3 regions of the Mesorhizobium waitakense genome follow, and region 2 is predicted to be linked to each of the others. Evidence: riboswitches for the same ligand, from Rfam matches in the RefSeq annotation. Region 2 holds a riboswitch; each other region holds the start of a gene.

Region 1 (5,171 bases), on a different contig from region 2:
CGGTGCGGTCGAGGAAATCGCGGTCGTGGCTGACCAGGATGACGGTGCCGGCAAAGCCGGCAACCAGTTCCTGCAGCAGTTCCAGCGTTTCCATGTCGAGATCGTTGGTCGGCTCATCAAGCACCAGAAGGTTTGCCGGCCGCGCCAGCACGCGCGCCAGCAAGAGCCGCGCCCGTTCGCCGCCGGAGAGCTCGCGGACAGGCGTGCGTGCCTGCTCGGCCTTGAACAGGAAATCCTTCATGTAGGAGACGACATGGCGCTGCTCGCCATTGATGACGAGGTTCTCGCCGCGTCCGTCGGTGAGATATTGCGCCAGCGTCTCTTGCGGATCGACCGCTTCGCGCTTCTGGTCGAGCGTGGCGATCTCCAGATTGGTGCCGAGCCGCACCGACCCGGCGTCGGGCTTCAACTCACCGGTCAGCATCTTCAGCAGCGTCGTCTTGCCGGCGCCGTTCGGCCCGACGAGGCCGACGCGATCGCCGCGCTGGATGCGGGTCGAGAATGCCTTAACCACGGTGAGGTCGCCGAAGCTCTTCTCGATGTTTTTCGCCTCGATCACCAGCTTGCCGGATTCGGCGGCGTCGCTCGCCACCATGGTTGCCGAGCCTTCGGCGCCGCGATGGCCACGAAAACGCTGGCGCATGGTCTGCAATTCGCCAAGGCGGCGCATGTTGCGCTTGCGCCGTGCCGTCACGCCGTAGCGCAGCCAGTGCTCCTCGCGCACGATCTGGCGGCCGAGCTTGTGCTGTTCGCGCTCTTCCTCCTCCAGCACGAGGTCGCGCCATTCCTCGAAATGGCCAAAGCCCTTGTCCAGCCTGCGGGTCTGGCCGCGGTCGAGCCAGACGGTGGCGCGCGATACGCGCTCGAGGAAACGGCGGTCGTGGGAGATGACGACGAGCGCCGAGGAGGTGCGGACGAGCTCTTCTTCCAGCCATTCGATCACCGAGAGATCGAGATGGTTGGTCGGCTCATCAAGCAGCAGAATATCGGGCTCCGGCGCCATGACGCGGGCGAGTGCCGCGCGCCTGGCCTCACCGCCGGAAAGATCGTTCGGCCGCTCCTCGCCCGACAGGCCGAGATGCTCCATGAGATAGCTGGCGCGGTATGGATCGTCGGCAGGTCCGAGCCCGGCCTCGACATAGGCGCGCACCGTCGCAAAACCCTCCATGTCGGGCATCTGCGGCAAATAGCGGATTGTCGCCGAAGGCTGCCGGAATACCTCGCCGTCCTGTGGCTCGATCAGGCCGGCGGCGATCTTCAGCAGCGTCGACTTGCCAGACCCGTTGCGGCCGACCAGCGCGATCTTGTCGCCGGCCGAGGCGGTCAAGGCGGCGCCATCGAGCAGCGGCGTGCCACCGAAGGTCAGTTTTATCCCGTCGAGATTGAGAAGGGGCGGGGCCATATCAGCTTTCAGGTAGTGGATAAGGGTGGGCGAGCAACAGCGCGCGGCCCTGGCCGAGTGTGATTTCGAGGCGGCCCTTGACCTCGTTGGAGATGGTCAATGAGGAGCCGAACGCGACCCTGACGCGGTCGAGCGGCCATTTGGCGCCGGTGACGGTCAGGCCGGAAAGATCGGAAAAGCCAAGCACCGAAAACAACGTGCCGTCGGCATAGTCGAAGCCGGCTTTCCCGTGCAGCAGTGGAACGCCTTCCTGCGCGCCACTGGTCAAAACTATCTCTGTTCCGGCTTCGGCCAGCCGCAGGGCAAGCGCCAGATGCAGGAAGGCGTGGTCGGCGCGCTTGCCGCCGAAAGCGCCGGCGAGCATCAGGCTGGTCGCGCCGCGCTCCAGTGCGGCGGCGACCGCCAGTTCGCCATCCGTCTGGTCCTTCTCCGCCGGAAAGGTCCGACGGGGCACGGCGGCGAGGTCGTCCGGCAGGTTGGCCGGCACGGAATCGAAATCACCCACCCACAGTTCCGGGACAAGGCCCAGCAGCGGCGCATGGCCGATGCCGGCGTCGGCGGCGATGACGCGGGAGCCTTCGACCTGGTGGTCGAGCCGTGGCGTGCGGATGAGATCGCCGCCAAGCAGGATGGTGAATGTGCTCATATCGTGTGGCCCTTACCAGCCCGGCACGGGAAACGGAAGGCCGGCAAACTGCCACTTGCGTGAGGGATCGGCCCGGCCTATGTCTCGAAACGCTCTAACGGGGTGCCGGACGCGATCTTCGCGGACCGGCTGAGAGGCAATCTCGCCAACCCGCTGAACCTGATCCGGTTTGTACCGGCGGAGGGATTAGACGTTTCGGACAGTCCGGCGCCTCAATTCCTTTCAATTCGAACGAAGGAGGCGCCGATGCGCACGCTTTTCTACTCCCTTGCCACAGCGATGGTCATGGTCCTGTCCGGACCTGCCTTGGCCAAGGACAAGCTCACCGTCTACACCTATGAGAGTTTCACCGCCGACTGGGGTCCAGGTCCCGTGGTGAAGAAGGAATTCGAAGCCGAGTGCGGCTGCGATGTCGAGTTCGTCTCTGTCGCCGATGGCGTCGCGCTGCTCAACCGCGTCAGGCTGGAAGGGCCATCGACCAAGGCCGACATCGTGCTTGGCCTCGACACCAATCTCACCGCCGATGCCAAGGCCACGGGGCTGTTTGCGCCGCATGGCGCGGTGTCCGGCGTCAATGTGCCGGGCGGCTGGAGCGACGATACTTTCGTTCCTTTCGACTATGGCTATTTCGCCGTCGTCTACGACACTGAAAAGCTGAAGAGCCCGCCGAAGAGCCTGAAGGACCTGGTCGAAGGCAGCGCCGACGACAAGATCGTCATCCAGGATCCGCGCACCTCGACCCCGGGTCTCGGCCTGCTGTTGTGGGTCAAGTCGGTCTATGGCGACAAGGCGCCGGAAGCCTGGGCCAAGCTCAAGTCGAAAGTGCTGACCGTGACGCCGGGCTGGAGCGAGGCCTATGGCCTGTTCACCAAGGGCGAGGCGCCGATGGTGCTGTCCTACACGACGTCGCCGGCCTATCACATGGTCGCCGAGAACACCGAGCGCTACCAGGCAGCGTCGTTCGAAGAGGGCGAATATCTGCAGATCGAGGTTGCCGGCATCACCACGACAGGGGCGAAAAACCCGCTGGCGGAAAAGTTCCTGGCCTTCATGACCGGGCCGAAATTCCAGGATGCCATCCCCGAGACCAACTGGATGTTCCCGGCCGGTAAGACCGACAAGCCGCTCAACCCGGCCTTCGACAAATTGGTCAAGCCGACCAAGACCTTGCTGTTCAGCCCCGAGGAGGTCGCCGCCAACCGCAAGGCCTGGGTCGATGAATGGCTGGCGGCGATGAGCAAGTAGGATTCAAGCTTCGCCATATGTTTGTGCCAAGTCACCCCCCTCTGGCCTGCCGGCCATCTCCCCCGCAAGGAGGGAGATCGGCAGCTCTGTCGCCTCGCTCATTCCTGCCATTTTGGAATTTGGCCTGGGTGGCGAAACGAGCAATCTCCCCCCTTGCGGGGGAGATGTCCGGTAGGACAGAGGGGGGTGGGCGGGAACTAGACCTTAGCCAAGCATTTCAATCAATTGACACCCATGACAGCGTTGGGTAGCGCGACATGCCCACGCGCCATCCAGCTGACCCCCGCATCACCGCCGGCATCATCGCGCTCGCCGCCCTCGCGCTGCTGATCGGCGGCGCGTTTGCCGGGCTGCTTTTCGAAGGCGCTCACGACTTCTCTGGCGCTTGGGCAGCCTTCGATCCTTATCTGCTGCGCGTCGTTCGCTTCACGCTCTTGCAAGCGGCGCTCTCGACGCTGCTTTCGGTCGGGCCGGCGCTGTTGGTGGCGCGCGCGCTGTCGCGGCATCCGCGCTTCCCTGGCCGCGCCTTCATCCTGCAGCTGTTCGCCGTACCATTGGCGCTGCCGGCCATCGTCGCGGCACTCGGCATTCTCGCTCTCTATGGCCGCGCCGGCTATTTCGCCGGCGTGTTCGCGGTAATCGGCGGTGGGAGTTGGCCGGGCATCTATGGCCTGTCGGGCATCCTCGTCGCGCATGTCTTCTTCAACCTGCCGCTCAGCGTGCGGCTGTTCCTCGAGGCATTGCAGACCATTCCCGCCGATCAGTGGCGGTTGGCCAGCCAGCTCGGCATGGGCGCGCGGCCGGCGTTCCGGTTGATCGAATGGCCAACGCTGCGTGCGGCGTTGCCGGGTGTCGCCGGGCTTGTGTTCATGCTCTGCATCACATCCTTCACGATCGTGCTGACGCTCGGCGGCGGGCCGGCCGCGACGACGCTGGAGGTCGGCATCTACCAGGCGCTGCGCTTCGATTTCGATCCCGCGCGGGCCGTCACGCTGACCTTGCTGCAGATCGCCTTGACGTTTGTCGTCGTGCTGGCGCTGACGCGGCTTGGCGCCAATGTGGTCGGCGACACCAACCTGCCGGTGGCGCCGCGCCGCTACCTCTCCGTCAATGGGACCGAAACCTTGCTGAACGTCGTGCTCATCGTGTTGGCGCTGCTGTTTGTCGTCGGACCGATGGCGGCCACGGTGATGGCCGGGCTTGGCGCCGATCTCGGCCGCCTGGCCGGCGAGGCCGTCGTGCGGCAGGCGACGCTGACCAGTGCGGTGCTCGCCTTCCTGTCGGCCCTGCTTTCCGTGACGCTGTCGCTGGCGCTGACCATGGCGCGCCGGGCGCTGGCGCTGAACCGCCGCTCCGGCGCAAAGACGATGCTCGAACATGCCGCCGATACCGGCGCCGGTTTTGTCCTCGTCGTGCCGCCGATCGTCGTCGGCGCCGGCTGGTTCCTGTTGCTGCGCCATGTCGGCGATGTCTTTGCCATCGCCCCGGTCATGGTCGTCACCGTCAACGCGGTGATGGCAATGCCGTTCGCGCTGCGCGCTGTCCGTCCCGCCTATGATGCGGCGAGCGAGCGTCACGAAAGGCTCTGTGCTCAGCTCGGAATCACCGGCTGGAACCGGTTGATGCTGGTCGACTGGCCGTCGCTGCGGCGGCCGCTCGCCACCGCCTTTGCTTTCGCCATGGCGCTGTCGCTCGGCGATCTCGGCGTCATCGCGCTGTTCGGCAGTGATTCCGTGCAAACCTTGCCTTACCTTCTGTTGGCGCGCATGGGCAGCTACCGCACGCAGGACGCTGCCGGCCTGGCGCTGCTGCTCGGCCTCGTCTGCCTCGCGTTGATCATGGCGGCGCACTGGCTGGGAACGGAGAAGGACCGGGATG
Region 2 (5,171 bases):
TCAAACTCTGTATCCAACCAGTCAGACATCAAGAACGCAATTGCCCCTGCGGCAATCGCCCCGTCTCGCTGGCGGGCCGTCATTTTGCTCATCGATCGGAAGCTGACCCCCTCTTCGCGCGGAATGTCCAGATCATCCGACAGAAAAAAGGAAAGGGGAAATCCCAAAGTGCGAGCAAGCTTCTTGGCAACATCCTCGCTCGGAAGATACTCCCCCGCTTCATAGCCCGTGACCGTACGTGGTTCGATACCAGTCTTTGCAGCGAGTTCTTTCATCGTCAGGCCGGCCCGCTTACGAGCCACGGTAAGCCGCGATCTATTAAACATTATGCCGCCTTGCGCTTCACCGGCACATCAATCTCGACGTCTTCGATCGGGTCTTCGACCGGCACTCCACCGTCCACACCCGGCAACGGAATGAAGATGCGCTCTCCCCAGTCAGTTATAATCCGGGCCGGTGACGGCGCGAAGCTCGCTGCGCCCGTCTTTTGCCTCCAAGGTTTTCACAAGCTCGCGATGGGACAGCAGGCCGTGCTGCAGATTGATGGCAGCCAGCGGCGCTGGAAGCTGGCGCAGATAGGTGGCCGGCGCGCCGACCAGGCTGGCGAGTTGGCCAAAACTCCAATGCGTGGGTGCAACAGGGGCATGCGCATCGGGCAGCATTAGCCACAGGCGCTCCCGATCGTCGCGGCTGGCGTCGACGCGGATCAGTTCGCTTTCGACGAGGCGGGTCTTGATGCGTTCGGTTCGCCATTTCACCGAATTATGGAGATCGGTGAGAGAAAGGTAGCGCTCGTCGGCCGGCCGATTGAACCACTCCGACGACACGCGACCGATACGCTGGCCGCGGCTGACGTCGACCTTGTAACCGGCACGCGCGTTACGGACGGGCGTGTGAAATTCCATTTGTGTCATGGTTGCTGCTCCGCGGCGGACGCCGGGAGCCTCTCTCCCGGACCTTCACCCGCCGCTGCAGGCCCGCCCGCCCTCTACCTCTGCCGGCATCCCCGCCCGCCGCCAGAAGCGCCGGCATTGCAGCAGAGTTTGCGCCAGGTGGCTGGCGCACGAAGTGTGAAGGCCGGCAAGGTCTGCTGGCCCTATTCGGCCCTCGGCAATACATGTATGAAACGAGCCGACGTCATGGCAGGCGCAGACCGCACCAAGCTCGGTATTGAGGGTGTAATTGGATGTCGAGCAGGTTCGTCCGACCCGTGGTGGTGCAAGTTGGCCGACATGACCGTGAGCGCGTCATTTTCGATGTGAACGACGCGGCCACGATTCTGCTCCGGAGCTTCCATGATCAGACGAAGAAGCGGAAACTGGCTATGGATGCATGCCTTCAGGTTCTGCGTGGCGAAGCCCACCCGCTGGTTGCCAGACGGGCTTTCGTTGTGGCGGCGTTAGAAGCGAAAATTCTGCGCAGTGATTGAGTTCCAAGACTATAATAGCCTCAATTACTTCAAAACCCCCGCAAGAGCAGTAACGCAGACAAATAGATCGAACGAACGCTTACTCTTGTAGCCGCGATACATAGCTGCGTATCGAGTGCTGCGCTCGTCGCGCAAGATTGATTCGTTGGATCATCCGCCAAGCTCAGGTTTGTGGCGGAGGTCTTTCCGGTTGGTGGAACGCAACCCTGTCGTCGCCGCCCAGAAGGGCCGCACTGCTTCTCCGGCACGCCGTCGGCGCTGCCCCCCTTTGCGGATCTTCACGACGAGGGGCTCGCCGTCGATGACCTGCATGAGGGCCTCTGGAGTTGTCGAAGAAGAAGCCGCCTTCACGCACAAGCCGCAGGACATCGACCGCTTCGTGCCGCACCAGGCCAATGCCCGCATTTTTGATGCCGTAGGGAAAACCTTGGCATTGCCGATTGTGCTGTCGTCAAGACGATCGCCGAATACGGCAATTCTTCCGCGGCGACGATCCCGCTGTCGCTGTCACTGGCCAACCAGACGAAGCCATTTCGGCCTGGCGAAAAAGTTCTTCTGGCTTCGGCGGGAGCGGGCTTGAGCGGCGGCGCTGCCGTCGTCGGAATATAGCCGAGCGGTGGGCGCCCACAGGACAAACTGTCCGAGTGAGATGGATGGCCGGTCGACAGGCGCTTGACAAAGCGGCGCCGGCTCGTTCAATTCGAGGCATTCACCAGGGGGGTCCCGACAAGGGGCTGAGATACTGCTGGCTTTCGCAGCGCAGTGACCCGTTGAACCTGATCCAGTTCATACTGGCGTAGGGACGGTGCAAGCGCTTTGCGGGAGTTTATGCCCGAAGACCTGTCTCGAGCAGGTCGGCCAAAGCGTTTTTCATCCTTCCGGCACAGAACTGGGTCTCCAATGCAAATGAGCAAAGGAGCCTCAAATGAATGCCTTGACCCCAGCGGTTTCCACGGGACCGCTGCCTGCCTCACGAAAAATCCACAAATCCGGCGTCCTCCATCCACAGATCAGGGTGCCGATGCGCGAAATCTCAGTCCATCCGACGGCGGGTGAACCGCCCGTGACGGTCTACGATCCATCTGGCCCATATACCGATGTGACGGTCGAGACGAGCATCGAGAAAGGCCTGGCGCGGCTTCGGCACGAATGGATCGCAGCGCGAGGCGATGTCGAAGCTTATGACGGCCGCCATGTCAGGCCGGAAGACAACGGCTTCGCCGTGGGCGAGCGTCTGACGCCGGAATTCCTCGTTCGCAACCGCCCGTTCAAGGGCAAGGCCGGCAAGGCGGTGACCCAGCTTGCCTATGCCCGCGCCGGCATCATCACGCCCGAAATGGAGTTCGTCGCCATCCGCGAGAACCTTGGCCGCGAGATCCTGCACGGCAAGCTGCAACGCGACGGCGAAGCCTTCGGCGCGGAGCTTCCCGATTTCGTCACGCCGGAATTCGTGCGCGACGAGGTGGCGCGCGGGCGCGCGATCATCCCCGCCAACATCAATCATCCCGAGAGCGAGCCGATGATCATCGGCCGCAATTTCCTGGTGAAGATCAATGCCAATATCGGCAATTCCGCCGTCACCTCCTCGATGGCCGAGGAAGTCGAAAAGATGGTCTGGGCGATCCGCTGGGGCGCCGATACGGTGATGGACCTGTCGACCGGCCGAAACATCCACAACATCCGCGAATGGATCGTGCGCAATTCGCCGGTGCCGATCGGCACCGTGCCGCTCTATCAGGCACTCGAAAAGGTCGGCGGCATCGCCGAGGACCTGACTTGGGAAGTCTATCGCGACACCCTGATCGAGCAGGCCGAGCAAGGCGTCGACTATTTCACCATCCATGCTGGCGTGAGGCTGCATTACATCCCGCTCACGGTGGAGCGGGTTACCGGCATCGTCAGCCGAGGCGGCTCGATCATGGCGAAGTGGTGCCTGCACCATCACAAGGAGAGCTTCCTCTACGAGCATTTCGAGGAGATCTGCGACATCTGCCGCGCCTATGACGTTTCGTTCTCGCTCGGCGATGGACTTCGCCCCGGTTCGATCGCCGACGCCAACGACGCCGCGCAATTCGCCGAACTGGAAACGCTTGGCGAACTGACGAAGATCGCATGGGCGAAGGATTGCCAGGTGATGATCGAAGGGCCTGGCCACGTCCCCATGCACAAGATCAAGCAGAACATGGACAAGCAGCTCGCAATCTGCGGTGAAGCGCCCTTCTATACGCTCGGGCCGCTGACGACGGACATAGCGCCGGGCTACGACCACATCACGTCGGGCATCGGTGCCGCGATGATCGGCTGGTTCGGCACCGCGATGCTCTGTTACGTGACGCCGAAGGAGCATCTTGGGCTGCCGGACCGCAACGACGTCAAGACCGGCGTGATCACCTACAAGATAGCCGCGCACGCCGCCGACCTCGCCAAGGGCCACCCGGCGGCGAAAGTCAGGGATGATGCCCTTTCCCGCGCACGCTTCGAGTTCCGCTGGGAGGATCAGTTCAACCTGTCGCTCGATCCCGAAACGGCGCGCTCCTTCCACGACCAGACTTTGCCAAAGGAGGCGCACAAACTGGCGCACTTCTGCTCGATGTGCGGGCCGAAATTCTGCTCCATGCGCATCTCCCACGACATTCGTGCCGAAGCGCAGAAGGAAGGAATGGCGGCGATGGCGGAAAAATATCGCGATGGCGGCAATCTCTACATGCCGGTGAGCGACAGCGCGCCCAAAGGACCAGGGCCGTCATGAGGGTTCTGGTAAAAGGGGCCGGCGTTGCCGGCCTCACCGCAGCCTTCGAACTCGCCGCTCGCGGCGCAGCGGTCACCGTCGCCGAAATCGGGTCGGGTCTCGGCGGCAATGCATCATGGTTCGCCGGCGGCATGCTGGCGCCGTGGTGCGAGCGCGAAAGCGCCGAGCAGCCGGTGCTGGATCTCGGACGCGGCGCCGCCGACTGGTGGGAGGCGGTGCTGCCTGGTCAGGTGACGCAGGCCGGAACACTGGTTGTGGCGCCGCCGCGTGACAGCGGCGAGCTGGACCGCTTCGCCGGCCGCACCTCGGGCCATCGCTGGCTCGATGAAGCGGAAATCGCGCGGCTGGAGCCCGATCTCGCCGGGCGTTTCCGGCGTGGGCTGTTCTTCCCCGGCGAGGCGCATCTCGACCCGCGCCGGGCGATGGCGGCGCTTCACGACAAGCTTGTCGCGATGGGTGTCGACATCAGCTTCGCCACGGACGCGCGGCAGCTTCCCGGGTTCGAGCACGAGATCGACTGCACGGGAATGGCGGCGGACGACGGAAGGCTGCGCGGCGTGCGCGGCGAGATGATGATCCTGCACACGCCTGATATCGCGCTATCGCGCCCCGTGCGGCTGCTTCATCCGCGCTTTCCGCTATACACGGTACCGCGCGCCAACCATCGTTTCATGATCGGCGCGACGATGATCGAGAGCGACGGCGCTGGACCGGTCACGGTCCGCTCTATGATGGAGCTTCTGGGCACGGCCTGCGCGCTCCATCCAGCCTTCGGCGAGGCCGGTATCGTCGAGACCGGCGTCGGTGTTCGCCCGGCCTTCTCCGACAATCTGCCGCGTGTCGAAGCGCGTGGAAACACCGTCGCCATCAACGGGCTTTATCGCCATGGCTTTCTTCTCGCGCCAGCCATGGCGCGGCAGGCGGCCGAACTCGTCTTCGCTGACGAACCCATGGAGCTTGCCTGATGAAATTGACCGTAAACGGCGAAGCGCA
Region 3 (5,171 bases), on a different contig from region 2:
CGCGCGCTGGCGCATGCCGCCCGAAAGCTGCGCCGGAAAATGCCGTTCGAAGCCGGCAAGCCCGAACTCGGCAAACAGCGGCGCAACGCGCGCCCGCGCCGCCTTGCGCCTGATGCCTTGCACTTCGAGCCCAAGCGTCGTGTTGTCGAGGATGCGTCGCCACGGCATCAGCGCGTGACGCTGCGGCATAAAGGCGAAATGCCTGCCGTGGTCGTCGAGCGGCGTGCCGTCGAAGAACATCTCGCCCTCGCCGTGCTGCGCGCCGGTCAGAAGCTGGAACAGCGTCGACTTGCCGGCGCCCGACGGCCCGAGCATGGAGACGAATTCACCGGCGCCGACGCTGAGCGAAATGTCGGCGAGCACGTCGAGCCGGCCAAATGCCTTGCGCACATGCCGCAGTTCGAGCCGGCTCATCGCCACGGCCCCGTCCCGGCGGGGTGCTGGCCGGCGGCCCGTTCCCAGGGCATGGCAAGGCGCTGCAGGAACACCGTCAGCCCAAACAGAGTGAGCGTGAGCGCGGCGCTGACACCGACGGCGGCCAGCACCAGATCGGGGCGGAAATTGTTCTTGGCGTTGAGCATGTAGATGCCCAGCCCCTTCGCGGCACCGGCATATTCGGCGAAGATGGCGCCGACCACGGCATAGGTGATGGAGATCCTCAGGCCGGCGAAGAAATAGGGCAGCGCCGAGGGCAGTCGCGCCAACAAGAAGACGCGCCAGCGCCCTGCCCCCATGGCGCGCAGCATCTGCCCGATCTCGGCCTCCGTCGCCTCGTAGCCCTGCACCAGCGCCACCAGCATCGGAAAGAAGGTGACCAGCGCCACCAGCATGATCTTGGGCATCAACCCGAAGCCGAACCACAGCACCACCAGCGGCGCGATCGCCACCAGCGGCAAGGTCTGGCTGACGATGAAGACGGGAAACAGCGCACGCCGCAGCGGCCGGAAGAAGTCGACCAGCATCGACAGCGCAAAGGCCGCGCTGAGCGAAAAGGCAAAGCCGATCAGCGTGGCCCGGATGGTCGGAATGGCATTGTCGACCAGCGCTTCGCGATTGAGCATCGCCTGCTCGAACACACGCGAAGGCGCCGGCAGTGTCGTCGACTTGATGCCGGAATAAGTGGCATAGAGCTCCCAAGCCAGCAGCAGCAACCCGACCGAAATCATGGCCGGTGCTGCCTTGACAAGAAGGCTCGCGATCGGGCTCGAAGCGGCTGATAATGAGACCACGGGCATAACCTTTGACGGGGTCGCGAATGCGGCCGCTCAGCTGGCCGACGGGCTGTTCGCCGAGACCGTGACGTCGAGGGTTACGTGGCCGGCGCCTGGCCCGAAGCGGCAGAAGGCTTCGTCCAGCGCCGAAAAGATCGCGCCGGCATCCCCGCGCAATTTCGTGCAGAAATGCTTCGAGCGCTCATAGACGCCGGACTGCTTGAGAAAATCGATGCAGCCGTAGATCTCTTCCATGTGGTCGTCGGTGCCCATCACATAGAGCGAGAACTGCGCTGCCGCCGGCTGGCCGGTCAAAGCCGCGCCACGCACCGCGGCGATTGCCGCATCCTTGCGCGGGCCGAGGGGGCCGACAGGCCCACCAAGCGCATCGGAACGGCAGATCGGATCATCCGGCTCGCCAGGGCAGCCGCGCGAGATGGTGGCTGACAACACGCAATGTTTGCCGCTGCGTGCCGCCGCCACGAACAGGTCTCGCATCGCCGGAAACAGCACTTCGGGCGGCCCGACCAGCAAGGTCGAGATGTCGTCGGTCTCGATCCTGAGCCGATCGCGGTAGGGGTCGAGCCCATCCAGCGCGCCAAGGATGACGCCGACGAAATCGTCGGCCATGGGATATAGGGAAATCTGTGCGCCTGAAAACATCGCCCGCCTCGCTCCGCTGGTATTACCCAGATCAGCTTCTAGGGTCTGTGGGCTTGCCGCCCCCGTCTCAGCCCCGACCGTACGGAGCACCCCTGTGGATGCGCGGGTTAAAGCACCATTCGAGTTGAAGCGAAAGTCGTTTTTTTGGTGTGCTCCTCCAAAAGCATTGCGCCAGGCCTGCGAAACCGGACCGTCGAGCGACAAACTTTCAACCAACAGGCGTTGTCTGGCGCCCGGTATGCGCATGGCGCAGGAAATCGACGAAGGCCCGTACGGTTGGTGCTGTATGACGCTGCTTCTGATAGCAGAGGAACCAACCGGGAAAGGCCGCGCACCAATCATCCAGCAGCGACACCAGCTTGCCGGCATCGATCAACGGGCGCACGAGGTCTTCAGCCCAAAAGGCGATGCCGACGCCCTGCACGGCGGCGGCAATCGCCATGTCGCGGCTGGAGACGACAAGCGGACCATTGACGACGACCGAGAACCATTCGCCGCCTCTGGCGAATTCCCATGCGTAGGGCCCGGCACTGCCCGGTCGGCGCCAATTGATACAGCGGTGCTGGAGCAGATCGGCCGGTGCCGACGGCGATCCGCAACGGGCGAGATAGTCCGGCGAGGCCACGGCGAGTTGGCGCTGCGTGCCGCCAAGCGCCACCGCAACCATGTCAGCTTCGAGAAATTCGCCGAGCCTGGCGCTGACATCATAGCCGGCCTCGACAATATCGACGGCGGCATCGTCGATCGTCACATCGAGCACGATGTCCGGCCATGCCTCATGAAAACGGCCAAGCAACGGCTCCAGATAGGTGGCGGCGGCAACGCTGGGCATATGGACGCGCAAGACGCCGGCCGGTGTGTCGCGCAAGGCCGTCGCATCGCCGACCGCCGCCTCCATCTCGGCCATAGCCGGCGCGAAGCGCGCATGCAGGCGCGCGCCGGCTTCGGTCAAGGAGAGGCTGCGGGTCGTGCGGTCGAGCAGGCGCAGGCCAAGCCGCGTTTCGAGCTGACGGATCGTCTGGCTGAGCGTCGACGCTGAAATCCGCAGATCTTCAGCGGCACGGGCGAAGCTGCCATGCGCCACGACAGCGGCAAAGGCTTTCAGCTCGGCATAGTCGCTACCTCGCATTATGCCAGATTCTCCAATGAGTATGATGGCATCCTATCGCATTTTCGGTATGGCGTCTGCTGCCTAGCTTGAGGACATGCCTCGAACGGCTGCAATCATCGGCATCGAGCACACTTGAATTTCCCTCTGAGCAGGAGCAACGAACATGCAGAAACTCAACGGAAAAATCGCCTTGGTGACCGGCGCCTCCTCGGGCATTGGCGCGGCAACCGCGCTGGCGCTGGCGGAGCAAGGTGCTGTCGTCGCCATCGCGGCGCGACGTCGGCAGCGCCTCGACGACCTGGCCGCACGCATCCGCGACAACGGCGGCGAGGCCTTGGCCATCGAGACCGACATCACCGACGAGGCGCAGGCCACAGCCATGGTCCGGCGCGTGCTGGAAAGCCATGGCCGGCTGGACCTGCTGTTCAATGTTGCCGGTGTCGGCGTCGCCGCACCCTTCCAGAACACCACCACCCGCGAATACCGGGAGATGGTCGACCTCAACATTCTGGGTCTGCTCTACACGATCAACGCGGCGCTGCCGTCAATGAAACCGCAGGGATCAGGCCACATCGTCATCGTTTCGTCGGGCACCGGCCGCTACATCCATCCATCCGTGGTCTATTCCGGTACCAAGCATGCGGCCAGCGCCATGGCGGAATCACTGCGCCGCGAAATCAGCAAGGACGGCATCCGCGTCACGGTGATCGAGCCGGGCGCGGTCAGGACCGAGTTCACCGCCAATATGCGCGACGATGTTCGGCTGGCTGTCGAGCAAAGGTTGGGCGACATGGAGCAACTGGAGAGCGAGGACATCGCCGCCGCCATGCTCTTCGCGGTCTCGCAGCCACCAAGGGTCAACGTTAATATCCTGACCCTCTATCCGACACAGCAGGCTTGATAACCCGCCGCAGCCCGTTCCCCGCCGCAATGGATTGCTCCATGGCGTATGAGCGTGGCGCCAGTCCGACAGTTATAAGATTTTCGCAATTTTCTTATAACTCGCTTGAAATGCGGAGCAAAAGCGCGCAGCTATAAGGGAACCGCAAATTTCTTATAACCTAGAGACATTGGTCGAACGCACGATGAAATCGATCGACATCGCTTATCGCACCTTGTTCGCTGAACTCGTGCAACGAAGCCTGGACGCGTCGTTCCAAACCGACTTCTCGACAGCGGGCAATTTCGTGCGAGTCCCCGTAAAAGGCCGCGACTACTGGTATTTTGAGGAGACTCGGCCGAAGACAACAAGACGATATGTCGGCCCGGCCAACGATCCCGAGATCGCAAAACGCGTCGCCGCCTTCAGGGAAATCAAAAGCGACCTGAAGAGCCGTCGCAAGCTTGTATCGACGCTTGTCCGCGAAGCTGGGTTGATGGAGCCGGAGAAATTTACCGGTGATATCGTTGAAGCCCTTGGCAAGGCCGGGTTTTTCCGCCTGCGAGGCGTACTGGTCGGCACCGTCGCGTTCCAAACCTACGCCGGATATCTAGGCGTAAGGCTGCCGGGGGTGGCGCTGCAAACAGGCGATGCCGACTTTGCTCAATTTCACTCGGTTTCCGTCGAAGTGAACGACAGTCTGCCGCCGATCATGGATGTGCTGCGCGATATCGATCCTTCGTTTCGCGAAATTCCACACCGAACGGATGCCGGTCGCACCACACAGTTCAAAAACGCTTCCCGGTATAAGGTCGAATTCCTGACCCCAAATCGGGGCAGCGACGACTACGCCGACCACGCGAGCGCAATGCCGTCTCTGGGCGGCGCGTCGGCGCAGCCTTTGCGATTCCTGGATTTTCTGATCCGCGAACCCGTACGAACCGTCTTGCTGCATCGATCCGGAGTCCCGGTGCTGGTCCCCTCACCCGAGCGATATGCTGTCCACAAACTGATTGTTGCCTCCCTGCGCCAAAAGAATGCAAACGGTGCCGCAAAGCGGGAAAAGGACGTTCTTCAGGCAAGCTTGCTTGTCGAGGCGATGAAAACTGCCCGCAGGCAAGACGACCTCGCCGCGGTGTTTGCCGAAGCATGGAACCGTGGCATCAGCTGGCGTGATGCAATCCAGCGGGGTCTTCGTATGCTCGATCCCGATCGGCAAGACATGGTCGAAACAATCGTTCGAAGGGCACTTTCGGACATTGGTGAAAAGCTGGACGGCTTCACCAACGCGGCAAGCTGACTGAAA

Evidence for each region. Region 2 has a riboswitch for thiamine pyrophosphate ahead of thiC (phosphomethylpyrimidine synthase ThiC). Riboswitches for the same ligand answer to the same signal wherever they lie in the genome.
Region 1: another riboswitch for thiamine pyrophosphate. It lies ahead of thiB (thiamine ABC transporter substrate binding subunit); the one in region 2 lies ahead of thiC (phosphomethylpyrimidine synthase ThiC).
Region 3: another riboswitch for thiamine pyrophosphate. It lies ahead of AC07FD_RS25750 (YkoF family thiamine/hydroxymethylpyrimidine-binding protein); the one in region 2 lies ahead of thiC (phosphomethylpyrimidine synthase ThiC).

Annotation. Positions count from the first base shown of each region.
Region 1 is NZ_JBWKME010000215.1:77,171-82,341, reverse strand. It holds gene AC07FD_RS38475 (ABC-F family ATP-binding cassette domain-containing protein) at 1-1,402, opposite strand, end outside; gene AC07FD_RS38470 (thiamine diphosphokinase) at 1,404-2,048, opposite strand; TPP riboswitch at 2,137-2,251, shown strand; gene thiB (thiamine ABC transporter substrate binding subunit) at 2,295-3,293, shown strand; gene thiP (thiamine/thiamine pyrophosphate ABC transporter permease) at 3,551-5,171, shown strand, end outside; gene thiQ (thiamine ABC transporter ATP-binding protein) at 5,169-5,171, shown strand, end outside.
Region 2 is NZ_JBWKME010000037.1:18,087-23,257, reverse strand. It holds gene AC07FD_RS09670 (helix-turn-helix domain-containing protein) at 1-326, opposite strand, end outside; partial or broken gene AC07FD_RS09665 (hypothetical protein) at 444-914, opposite strand; gene AC07FD_RS09660 (DUF982 domain-containing protein) at 1,187-1,429, shown strand; partial or broken gene AC07FD_RS09655 (3-oxoacyl-[acyl-carrier-protein] synthase III C-terminal domain-containing protein) at 1,785-2,038, shown strand; TPP riboswitch at 2,134-2,250, shown strand; gene thiC (phosphomethylpyrimidine synthase ThiC) at 2,355-4,178, shown strand; gene thiO (glycine oxidase ThiO) at 4,175-5,143, shown strand; gene thiS (sulfur carrier protein ThiS) at 5,143-5,171, shown strand, end outside.
Region 3 is NZ_JBWKME010000122.1:4,679-9,849, forward strand. It holds gene AC07FD_RS25740 (ABC transporter ATP-binding protein) at 1-414, opposite strand, end outside; gene AC07FD_RS25745 (ABC transporter permease) at 411-1,166, opposite strand; gene AC07FD_RS25750 (YkoF family thiamine/hydroxymethylpyrimidine-binding protein) at 1,266-1,874, opposite strand; TPP riboswitch at 1,865-1,978, opposite strand; gene AC07FD_RS25755 (LysR family transcriptional regulator) at 2,083-3,003, opposite strand; gene AC07FD_RS25760 (SDR family oxidoreductase) at 3,149-3,886, shown strand; gene AC07FD_RS25765 (nucleotidyltransferase family protein) at 4,071-5,165, shown strand.